2 regions of the Roseovarius sp. B-10 genome follow, and region 1 is predicted to be linked to the other one. Evidence: riboswitches for the same ligand, from Rfam matches in the RefSeq annotation. Region 1 holds a riboswitch; the other holds the start of a gene.
What was found. Region 1 has a riboswitch for thiamine pyrophosphate ahead of AC13D8_RS10345 (ABC transporter ATP-binding protein). Riboswitches for the same ligand answer to the same signal wherever they lie in the genome.
Positions count from the first base shown of each region.

Region 2: linked by a shared signal. The riboswitch ahead of thiD (bifunctional hydroxymethylpyrimidine kinase/phosphomethylpyrimidine kinase) and the one ahead of AC13D8_RS10345 (ABC transporter ATP-binding protein) in region 1 are both predicted to bind thiamine pyrophosphate.

Region 1 covers NZ_JBSXOE010000032.1:268,369-273,973, forward strand. The annotation lists gene AC13D8_RS10335 (diguanylate cyclase domain-containing protein) at 1-514, opposite strand, end outside; gene AC13D8_RS10340 (heme NO-binding domain-containing protein) at 511-1,113, opposite strand; TPP riboswitch at 1,212-1,311, shown strand; gene AC13D8_RS10345 (ABC transporter ATP-binding protein) at 1,350-2,090, shown strand; gene AC13D8_RS10350 (ABC transporter permease) at 2,087-2,830, shown strand; gene AC13D8_RS10355 (c-type cytochrome) at 3,113-3,607, shown strand; gene AC13D8_RS10360 (trimethylamine methyltransferase family protein) at 3,943-5,505, opposite strand; gene AC13D8_RS10365 (DMT family transporter) at 5,601-5,605, opposite strand, start outside.
Region 2 covers NZ_JBSXOE010000029.1:9,581-15,185, forward strand. The annotation lists gene AC13D8_RS07300 (D-2-hydroxyacid dehydrogenase) at 1-769, opposite strand, end outside; gene AC13D8_RS07305 (MmgE/PrpD family protein) at 766-2,133, opposite strand; TPP riboswitch at 2,263-2,367, shown strand; gene thiD (bifunctional hydroxymethylpyrimidine kinase/phosphomethylpyrimidine kinase) at 2,414-3,208, shown strand; gene AC13D8_RS07315 (FAD-dependent oxidoreductase) at 3,205-4,191, shown strand; gene thiS (sulfur carrier protein ThiS) at 4,175-4,372, shown strand; gene AC13D8_RS07325 (thiazole synthase) at 4,374-5,144, shown strand; gene AC13D8_RS07330 (thiamine phosphate synthase) at 5,144-5,605, shown strand, end outside.

The sequences.
Region 1 (5,605 bases):
CCGCGCGCCGCGCCCCTTCGAGGCGGCGGTTGAGCCTGCGCGATTCCTCCATCGCCACGGTCTTGGCCTCGAGCAGGTAAAGCATCTCGGTCGCCAGATCGGTCACCGCGAAATCCGCGCCGCTGAGGCCGAAATCGCGCACCGCATCGACCACCGAGATGCCAAAGGCGAGGTTGACCACCATCGCGCCCCCGGCTCCGCCCGCATCCTCGGGCGCCAGCAGGCAAAGCTGCCCCTTGAGCGCATAGCGCGGGCGCGACCGCAGCCGCAGGCGCAGCCGCGCCCCGTCAAGCGCGCGCAGCGCGGCGACGCCCTGCACGGCCCTTGGCCGGGTCAGCTCGAACAACTCGAGAAACCGCCGGCCGATCATCGGCTCGGGCGCCACGATCTTGGTCAGCGTCGGCCCGCCGCCGATGACGTGCCCGGTTGGGCCGATGACCACGTGCATGGGACAGAACCGGTCGAGCATCGCCACCTGCGCCAAGGCTTGCATCTGCGCAGCCGCGCCGCTCATGGCGCGGCCCGTCCGCTGGCGAGGTCAAAGTCCCGCCCGTCGGCAAAGGCCACGTCGAGCAGGTGCACCTCGATGATCTCACGCGTGGCGTCGCAGCCGCGGTAATCGAGCAGCACCAGCGCCCCGTAATCGTCGGCCATCGCGCGCAGCATGCCCAGCAGAACCGGCCCGAATCGCAGCCCCGCGCCATCTGCGCGCGCCATCTCCACGCGAAACACCCCCGCGCCCTGCATGTAAAGGCTGATGGCGGGCAGGTCGAGCTCGGACATGGCGAGCCGCGCCCGGTCGGGCAGGTCCTCGAGCGATTCGAGGAACTCGGCGAAATCCACCCCGCCGAAGCGCAACAGCCGCCGGATCGCCTCGGACCGGGGCTGCGCCACGAGATAGGTGCCGAGATCCTCCAGCAGGTCGGCGGACGACCGTGAAAACCGTGCCGCGACCGCCTCGACCAGGCGCGCCGTCACCCCCGGATCGCACGGCATCAGCGGCTCGAACGCGGACTCGTTGATCCCGAGGCGCGCCATCACCTCTTCCCACACGGGAACGCCGTAGCTGTCCCTGACGAAACACGCGATCGCGCGGTTGATCAGCCCGTTCATGGCCCTCTCCTTGCCGGTGCGCGCAGTCTGGCAACCAGAGTTTAACATTCCCTGAACGCCCGCCGCTTGTCAGCGCACCGGGGGCCTGCTACCACCGCCGCCATCCGTTGGGGTGCCCTGCAGGGGGCTGAGAGGCCGCGCCAACCCATCGAACCTGACCCGGCTCGCACCGGCGGAGGGAACGGAGACGCGCGCAAGCGACCTGCCCTGTCCCCCGCCCAACCAAAGGACCGGCCATGCAAGCCGCCACGCCGCCCGCGCTCCTCATCGACGGCACCGCCACGATCGGCGGCGCGCCGCTCTTCGGCCCGCTCCGGCTCGAGGCGGCGGCGGGGCGGATCACCTGCCTTCTCGGCCCCTCCGGCATCGGCAAGACCACGCTCCTGCGGCTGGTGGCGGGGACCGACGAGGTGACGCGCTTCGACGGGACCATCACCGCCTCCGACGGCGCGCCGGTCACCGGGCGCGTGGCGCTCATGGCACAGGGGGCCGACCTGCTGCCCTGGCTCGACGTGACCGGCAATGTCACCCTCGGCGCGCGGCTGCGCGGCACGCGGGCCGATCCCGCCCGCACCCGCGACATCCTCGCCCGCACCGGGCTGTCAGAGCACGCGCACAAACGGCCCCACGCCCTCTCCGGCGGGCAGCGGCAGCGCGTGGCGCTCGCGCGCACGCTGATGGAGGACCGCCCCCTCGTGCTGCTCGACGAGCCGTTCTCGGCGCTCGACGCCGGCACCCGCGCGCAGATGCAGGAGCTGGGCGCGCAGCACCTTTCGGGGCGCACCGTGCTGATGGTCACCCATGATCCGGGCGAGGCCGCGCGCATGGGCCATGCCATCCACATCCTCGGGGCGGATGGGCTCGAGACCGTCGCGCCCCCCGCGGCCCCCGTGCCCCGGCCCGTGGACGATGCCGGGACGCTCGAAGTGCAGGGCCGCCTGCTCGCCCGGCTGCGCGCCACAGGGGCGGCGGCATGAGCCGGCTCATCCCCATCGCCGCCTCCACCGCGCTGGCGCTCGCGCTGTGGCAGGCGCTTGTCACGCTCACGGGCCTGCCGCCCTTCATCCTGCCGGGGCCGGGCCGCGTGGCCGAGGCGCTGTGGCACAGCCGCGCGCTGATCGCCGGGCACGCGGGTGTCACCATCGCCGAGGTGCTGATCGGGCTGGCACTGGGGGCGATACTGGGCGGGCTCTCGGCCATCGGCCTCGCCGCCTCGCCGCTGGCGCGCGGGCTGATCCGCCCGATGATGGTGTTCTCACAGGCGATCCCGGTCTTCGCCCTCGCCCCCATCCTGACGCTGTGGCTGGGCTACGGGCTGTGGTCCAAGATCGCCATGGCGCTGCTGATCATCTACTTCCCGGTCACCTCGTCGTTTTTCGACGCACTGATGCGCACCCCGCAGCCCTGGCTCGACCTCGGGCGCGTGATGGGGGGCTCGCCCGCGCGGCTGATGTGGCATATCCGCGTGCCCGCCGCCCTGCCCGGCTTTGCCTCGGGTCTGCGGCTGGCGGCGGTCTACGCCCCCATCGGCGCGATCATCGGCGAATGGGTGGGGGCCTCCAAGGGGCTTGGCTACCTCATGCTGCTGGCCAATGGCCGCGCGAAAATTGATCTGATGTTCGCCGCCCTCATCGTGCTGGCGGTGTTCACCCTTCTGCTGCACCGCGCCGTGGACGCGGCGTGCCGGAGGTGGCTGGATGGGACGGCGGCGGGGTGACCCCCGGCCCTGTGCGCATCATGGCGAAGCCATGAGGCCGAGGACGTCGAGGGCGGCCTAGGACCCATTTTGCCGGATGCTTCAACTTGCACCCACGGCAGCAATGCGTAGCAAGCTTAGAAACAATCGAACAAGCTGCTTCAGGCGGGAATTAGTAGATTCTTAAAACCTCAACAAATCAAGGTTGATCGGCCAGCAGATTGACTCTGGTCAAGTGTGATCACGACGGAAGCATGTATCCTGAATGTGCGCGGTTTCTTGCACCCCAAGGATGCTCGGAAAATGAAACACTTCAAAAAAATTGGTCTATCAGTCGGCGCTGTGTTTTGGGCAGTTTGCGTGAACGCCCAGCAGCTTGACCCGCATTTTGTATACGAACAGAACTGCGCAGCTTGTCACGCGCCGCATGCCGGAGAGTTTGTCGCTGAGAAGTTGGCCATAACTAATATCGGCCTTGTTGGAAAAATTTCGGGTCGCCTTGTCCGTGATTTTCTGGAGGCAGGTCACGGCAAGCTATCAGACGAAGAAATCGACGTTCTGATTGAGCAGTTCGAGTTTATTCACGATTCTGGCGCCCTGTTCAGAAACAAGTGCGTTATTTGCCATGACAATGCTGCCAAGTTTGCGCGCATCAAGTTGATTTTGCGTGACGATGTACTGACCGGTCGTTACTCGAATAGAGACGTCGCAGAGTTCCTACTGAATCACGGGCGACTTGATGAGTCTGAGGCTCAAAAGATGGTCGAGGTTCTTACGCGCCAGCTTTTGGTAAAGTAATCGAACTAGGAGCTTGCTTACGCATCGGTTCCGACGTTTTTGCGCTTTCTAATGATAGACCGCTACTCACAGCAGGACTTGCCCTCTTGGATCGGTGCGCGCGGAAAAGGTGCATAGAGTAAAGCGGCCCAAGTCTCCCGAAAAACCGTCAGGAGCCTCTCGCCGTCAGGGGCACGCCTTCCGGGGCGGTTGCCCCCTTTTTCACCGATCCGCACCGCGACAGGCAGACGCCCCGACCTGCCCCCGTTCTTCTTGGCCCAAATACCCATCCCCCGACCGGCCCCCACGCACCGCCGGAATACCGACGCAATACAGCCTCAGCTTTCACCCCCTCCTCAGAAATCCGTCGGTGCCCCGCCCTCGGCCTTGCGCCGCTCGACGAAGGCCGCCAGTTCCTCGCGGATACCCTCGTCGATCGGCGGCGCCTCGAAGTCCGCGATGATGTCCTGGAACACCTGGTGCGCGCGCGCGGTCGTCCACACGCCCCCCGCCGCCTCCCACGCCTCGTAATTGCGCCAGTCGCTCAGGAACGGCGCGTAGAACGCCGTGGTATAGCGGTCCTGCGTGTGCTGGATGCCAAAGAAGTGGCCCTGCCCGCCGACCTCGCGGATCGCGTCAATGGCGATCTCGTCCGGCCCCGTGGCGGTTAGCATCGGGTCCATATACCGCTGGATATGCTGCAAAATCTCGCAATCCATGACGAATTTCTCAGGGGACGCGATCAGCCCCCCCTCCAGCCATCCGGCCGCGTGATAGACCATGTTGGCCCCCGCCTGCACCGCCGACCACAGGCTGTTGGAGGTCTCCCATATCGCCTGCCCGTCGGGCACGTTGGCCGCGCAAACGCCCGAGGCCCGCATCGGCAGCTTGTAGAACCGCGCCAGTTGCCCGGTCATCTGCGTCGCGCGCATGTATTCCGGCGTCCCGAACGCGGGCGCGCCGGATTTCATGTCCACGTTGGAGGTGAACGTGCCAATCGCACAGGGCGCACCGGGCCGGATCACCTGCGCCAGAACCACCGCGCACAGCGCCTCCGCCAGCGATTGCGCCACCGCCCCCGCCATCGTCACCGGCGCCATCGCCCCGGCCAGGGTAAAGGGCGTCACCACCAGCCCCTGCCCGCGCCGCGCCAGCCGCATCCAGCCGTCGAGCATCGGGTAGTCGTGCTTCAACGGCGAGGTGGAGTTGATATTGGTATACATGCGCGGCGTGGCCTCGAATTCCTCGTGGCTGAGACCGCCCGCGATGCGCACCATCTCCATCACATCCTCGACCCGCTCTTTCCCGAGGCAATAGGCATGCGCCACCTTGTCGGTCAGCGTCAGCTTGTCATAAAGCACGTCGAGGTGCCGGACGCTCGCGTGGATGTCCTGCGGCTCCACCGGGTAGCCGCCGACGAAATGGATGCAGTTGAAATATTGGCTCAATTTCAACAGGTTCTGGCACATCTCGCGGGTGCCCGTCACCTTGCGCCCGATCTTCATGTCCCAGTAACTCGGCGGCGAGGAGACGTTGCCGAAGTTCAGGTGATTGCCACCGATGGTCAACCGCCGGTCGGGGTTTCGCGGCGTGATGGTCCAGCTCTCCGGCGCTTTCCCGATCATCTCCATCACGAAATCGCGGCCCATGCGGACGTTCTCGCCATTGATCTTGCAGCCACCCGAGGCGCGCAGGATCTTCACCGCCTCGGGGTTGAGAAACTCGATGCCGATCTCCTCGAGAATGCGCATCGCACCGTCGTGGATCGCCTTCACGCCCTCGGGTCCGAGCGGCTCGGTCGGCCGGTCGATGTTCAACGGCGGGTTCCACGGCATCTGCTCGATCACCGCGCCGCCGCGCCGCGCGGCATTGCCTGCGCGGCCGCCGCCGCGCTTCCTGCGTTTGAGATCCTCGGCCATCTTCGCGCTCTCCCGGTGCTCGTCTTCCATAACGAAACACCGCGCGCGCGCAGCCCACATGCCGCTTTGCGACGAAACCTGTCGTTTTCACTCTTTCAGG
Region 2 (5,605 bases), on a different contig from region 1:
CGCCGCGCAAATGCCCCGTGCGCATGGTATTCACGAGCGCCGCCCCGTCGAGCACGCCGCCGCGCGACACGTCCACGAGGATCGCATCCGGCTTCATCGCCATCAGCGACCGCGCGTTCACAAGGCCCCGCGTCCCGGACACAAGCGGCACCGACAGCACCACGATATCCGCCTTGCCCCACAGATCGGGCAGTGCATCGGCGGGATGTACCTCGTCCACGTTCTCCATCGGTTTCGGTCGGGCACGGGTGCCAATCACGTTGAGGCCGAACGCCTTGGCCCGCGACGCCACCGCCTGACCGGTATGGCCCAGCCCCACGATCAGCAGGGTCTTTCCCTGAAGCGGCGTCATCAGTCGCGTGCTGTCCCAGTGCCGCGCTGTGCGGTCGGCGGCCATCCCGTCGATGTCGAGCGTGAAATGCAGCACCGACCCGAATACGTATTCCGCGATCATGGGTGCTGCGACCCCGGCGGCGTTGCTGACCGTCACGGTGCCCGTGTCCCACGGTGTCAGATGATCCACCCCCGCCCCGCCCACGGCGATCCAGCGCGGCCCGTGCGCGCCGAGCAGCGCCTCGCGCGGATAGCCCGTGCGCCCGTGGAAGGCGACGGAATAGGCGATATCGGGTCGGAACTCCGCCAGCACCCGATCAAGACCCTCGTAGCCATCATGCCCGCGCGCCTCGATTTCCGGGGCGACCTCGGCCAGCCGCGCTAGCATCGGGGCGGGGTCGCTGGTGTGGACGAGGATACGGGGGGCGTCGGTCATGGCCTGTCCGGTTCGGGGTATACGAGCCCGGCAAGCTGCGAGAATTCCGCGCCCTGGTCAAGCAGCCGCTCGCGCATCTCCCACAGCGCGCCGATCCGCGCCTCCGAGAGCGCGCCCCCGGCCATCACCGACAGCTTGGCTCGGATATCGGCCTCGGGCATCGGTGCCTCCGGCCCGCCCCGCGCGTTGCAATCGCCCGAACGGACTACGCGTCCGTCGCGTAGCCGCACGGTCACGTCAGACCAGCGTCCCTCGGGAAAGCGCGCGGAATGGCGCGGCTCCTCGCGCACGGTGATGCCGGCGTGCATTTCCGCCACGCGCGGATCGCGTAACGCGTCCCCGGTTATCTCCGCCGGGCCGAGGCGGCCATGCACGAGGTAGGCCGCCAGCGCGAATCCCAGCGAATACTGTGCCTCGCTCGTCGTCTCTGGCATCCCGGGAAAGAGGGCCGCGGATTGCGCGAAGGTGGCGACCTCCAGTGCCTCGATCTCCTCCGGTCTGACGCCCTCTTCCTCGACCAGCATCCGCAGGCATTCGAGCGCGCCATGCGCCCAGCGGCAGATCGGGTAGGGCTTGATATAATTGCGCATCACCGTCCAGTCGTGGCCCAGATCGGCCCAGACAGGCGCCACATTCGCCCCCTCCACGGTGATCGCCGGCGCGCCGGTAAAGCCGCGTTCAGCCTGTAACAGGGACGAAACTCCGACAAGGGCCCCCATGCCAGAGCCATCATGCAGCATCGTCGGGTTGGCGATCTCGCGCATCATCTGGCTACGCGGCCCGTGATACTCGGCGATGCCGAGCGCGTGGCGCAGCACATCCGCCGTATCCCCCCGCAGATGCGCCCCCAGCGCCGCCACGCCCAGCGCGTTCCACGCGCCGGAGGTGTGATAATCGCTAGCCGTGGCATGCAGTGCGACGGCGGCGCGCGCGGCCACCTCGTAGCCCATCGCCAGCGCGGTGAGCGCCTGCCGCCCGGTCAGTCCTGGGCGTTGCTCCGCAAAGGCGAAAAGCGCGGGCACCAGGGCGCAGCCGATATGCCCCTTGGTGGCATTCAGCCCGTCATGCGCATCCAGATTGTCGAGCTGCGTGGCCAGCGCCCAGGCTGCCCCCGGCATGGCACAGCGCCGCCCGTCAAAGAGGAGGGTGGCGCTGTGATCCTCGCGCGCGGCCCCGTGGAAATCGTAGACGAAATCCCTCGCGATGCGGCCTGCGTCGAGCGACGCCGCCCCCGCGGCCACCCCCAGCGTGTCGATGAGGAGCACCGCCGTTCGTGCCAGCACCTCCTCGGGGACGGGCAACGCCACATTGAGCGCGAAGCGTGCGATGGGCGCGAATTGGTCGATATTGGCGGCATAGGACATGGGCGCATCTCCGAGGGATTGGCCAAGCCCCATCCTGACCCCGGGAGCCGGCGGCGTGCGGCCGGTTTGCGACATATCCTGTCCCGCTTTCCCCCCTTGCGAGCGTCCGGCGCCACTGTTACCTCTTGGGTAGCTCCGTTGGGGTGCCCGGGATGCACGGGCTGAGAGGCGATGCGCCAACCCATCGAACCTGATCCGGATGATACCGGCGTAGGGAACGGATATCAGCAAGCCCGAGCGCGCCCTGCATCCGTTCCCCGAAAACTTGAGGGAGACGCGCATGGCGGCGACCGCATTGACAATCGCAGGCTCCGACAGCGGTGGCGGCGCGGGGATCCAGGCCGATCTCAAGACATTCTCGGCGCTGGGCGTGTATGGCGCGAGCGTGATCACCGCCGTGACCGCGCAAAACACCTGTGCCGTGACCGATGTGCACCCGGTGCCGAACGCAACCGTGGCGGCGCAGATTGCGGCCGTCTTGGGCGATATCAGGATCGATTGCATCAAGATCGGGATGCTCGGCGATGTCGGGCTGATCGAGACGGTCGCCGAGGCGCTAGCGGGCTATGACGGCCCGATCGTGCTTGACCCGGTGATGGTCGCCAAGTCCGGGGCGCGGCTCTTGCCCGAGGCGGCGCGCACGGCGCTGATCGCGCATCTGCTGCCGCGCGCTGATTTACTGACACCCAACCTGCCCGAGGCGGCGGCGCTGTTGGGCAGTACCGAGGCCATGAGCGATGCAGACATGCAGGCGCAGGGCACACGGTTATGCGGGATGGGCGCGGGTGCGGTGCTGATGAAGGGCGGTCATGGGCAGGGAGAGACCTGCACCGACTGGCTGATTGCCGATGAGGTGACGCGCCTCGACGCCCCCCGCATCGCCACGCGCAACACCCACGGCACCGGGTGCACCCTCTCTTCGGCCATCGCGGCGGGGCTGGCGCAGGGGCTGACCCTGCGCGAGTCCGTCGCGCGGGCGCATGGCTGGCTGCATCGGGCGATCCTTGCCGCCGACGCGCTAGAGATCGGGCAGGGGCATGGCCCGGTACATCATTTTCACGAGGTCTGGACATGACCGACGCAATCACCATTCGCGGCGCGGGCATCGTGGGGCTCTGTGTGGCCACTGAACTCATGGCGCGGGGCGTTGCCGTCACCCTTCGCGATCCCGCACCGGAACCCGGCGCGCATGGCTGCTCGTGGTGGGCGGGTGGCATGCTTGCGCCCTTCTGCGAGGGGATGACGGCGGAAGAGCCGGTGGTCCGCCTTGGCCAACAGGCCGCCGACTGGTGGGAAGCGCAGGGCGTCGAGGTAATTCGGCGCGGCTCACTCGTTGTCACGCTGCAACGCGACCGGCGCGAGCTGGACCAATTCGCGCGGCGCACCACCGGGCACCGGCTGGTGAGCAGCGAGGATTTAGCCGCGTTAGAGCCGCATCTGGCCGACCGCCACGACCGCGCGCTCTATTTTCAGGACGAGGCGCATATCGACCCGCGGGCCGCACTCATGCACCTGCGCAAACGGCTGCAAGAGGCGGGCGCGCGCTTTGAGCAAGACGCCGCCGCCCCCGATGGCCCGGTGATCGACTGTCGTGGCCTCGCGGCGCAGGACAGCCTGTCTGATCTGCGCGGCGTCAAAGGAGAGATGGTGGTGCTGCGCTCGACGGATGTGACCCTGAATCGGCCCATCCGCCTGCTACATCCGCGCTTTCCGCTCTACATCGTGCCGCGCGGCGATGGCGTGTTCATGCTGGGCGCGACGCAGATCGAGAGCGAGGAGCGCTGGCGCGCCTCGGCGCGCTCGGTGATGGAATTGCTCTCGGCCGCCTACGCCCTGCACCCCGCCTTCGGCGAGGCCGAGGTGGTGGAGATCGGGGCCGACGCGCGCCCCGCCTTTCCCGACAACCTGCCGCGCATCACGGCCAAGGGCGAGACGATCCACGTCAACGGCCTTTTCCGGCACGGCTTTCTGCTATCGCCCGCGGTGGCACGGATAACAGCCGGGCTGGTGATGCGCGAAAATCAGAGACCGGAGTTTTACCATGAAGATCACGGTTAATGGCACCAAGCAGGAGAGCGCGGCCACCACCCTCGACGCGCTGCTGGATGAGCTGGGCTATGGCGCGGCCAAGGTGGCGACCGCGGTGAACCAGAGCTTCGTTCCGGCAGCGATGAGGCCGGAACACAGACTAGCTGATGGCGATCAGATCGAGATCGTCGCGCCACGGCAAGGGGGCTGAGATGCCACGTTACTACGACACCGAGATTACCTCGCGCCTGATGCTCGGCACCGCGCAATACCCCTCACCCGCGATCCTCGCCGAGGCATTCAAGCGCTCCGGTGCGGGCATCGCCACCGTCTCGGTCCGCCGCGAGGCGGGGGGCGAGCGCGCGGGACAGGCGTTCTGGGACATGATCGGTGATCTGGGCGCGCACGTCCTGCCCAACACCGCCGGCTGCCATTCGGTGCGCGAGGCGGTGACCACGGCGCAGATGGCGCGCGAGCTGTTCGACACCGACTGGATCAAGCTCGAGGTGATCGGTCATGCCGACACCTTGCAGCCGGACCCCTTCGGACTGGTAGAGGCGGCGCGCATCCTGACCGACGAGGGGTTCAAGGTGTTTCCCTATTGCACCGAGGATCTCGTGCTTTGCGAACGGCTGGTCGAGGCCGGGTGCCGGGTGCTGATGCCCTGGGGCGCGCCGATCGGCACCGGGCTGGGGCTCAACAATATCTACGGGTTGCGCAGCTTGCGTGCCCATTTCCCTGACCTGCCGCTGGTGATCGACGCAGGGCTGGGCCTGCCCTCTCAGGCGGCCCACGCGATGGAGCTGGGCTTTGACGCGGTGCTGCTCAATACCGCCGTGGCCAAGGCGGGCGATCCGGTGGCGATGGCCGAGGGTTTCGCGCGCGCGCTGGAGGCCGGGCGGCTGGGGTTCGAGGCCGACCCGATGGAGCCGCGCGACATGGCCGCGCCGTCGACGCCGGTGCTGGGGAGGGCGTTCACCTGATGGCCCTGCCGCGCTTTTACCCGATCTTCGATGACGCGGACTGGCTTCGCCGCACCCTGCCGCTCGGTGTGAAGCTGGTGCAGTTGCGCATCAAGGAGCTGACCGGCGAAATACTGAAACAGCAGATTGCGCAAGCACAGAGCCTGTGTCGGGAGAATCGCGCAATCCTCGTGGTCAACGACCACTGGGAGGAGGCCATTCAATTGGGCTGCGACTGGGTGCATCTCGGGCAGGAGGATCTCGATACCGCCGACATCCCTGCCATCCGGCGGGCAGGGATCAAGATCGGGCTCAGCACCCATGACCATGCCGAACTGGATCGAGCCTTGTCGCACGATCCCGATTACGTCGCCCTTGGCCCCGTCTATCCCACCATCCTGAAGAAGATGAAATGGCACGAACAGGGGCTTGAGAAGCTCACCGAATGGAAGCGCCTGATCGGCGACATCCCCCTCGTCGCC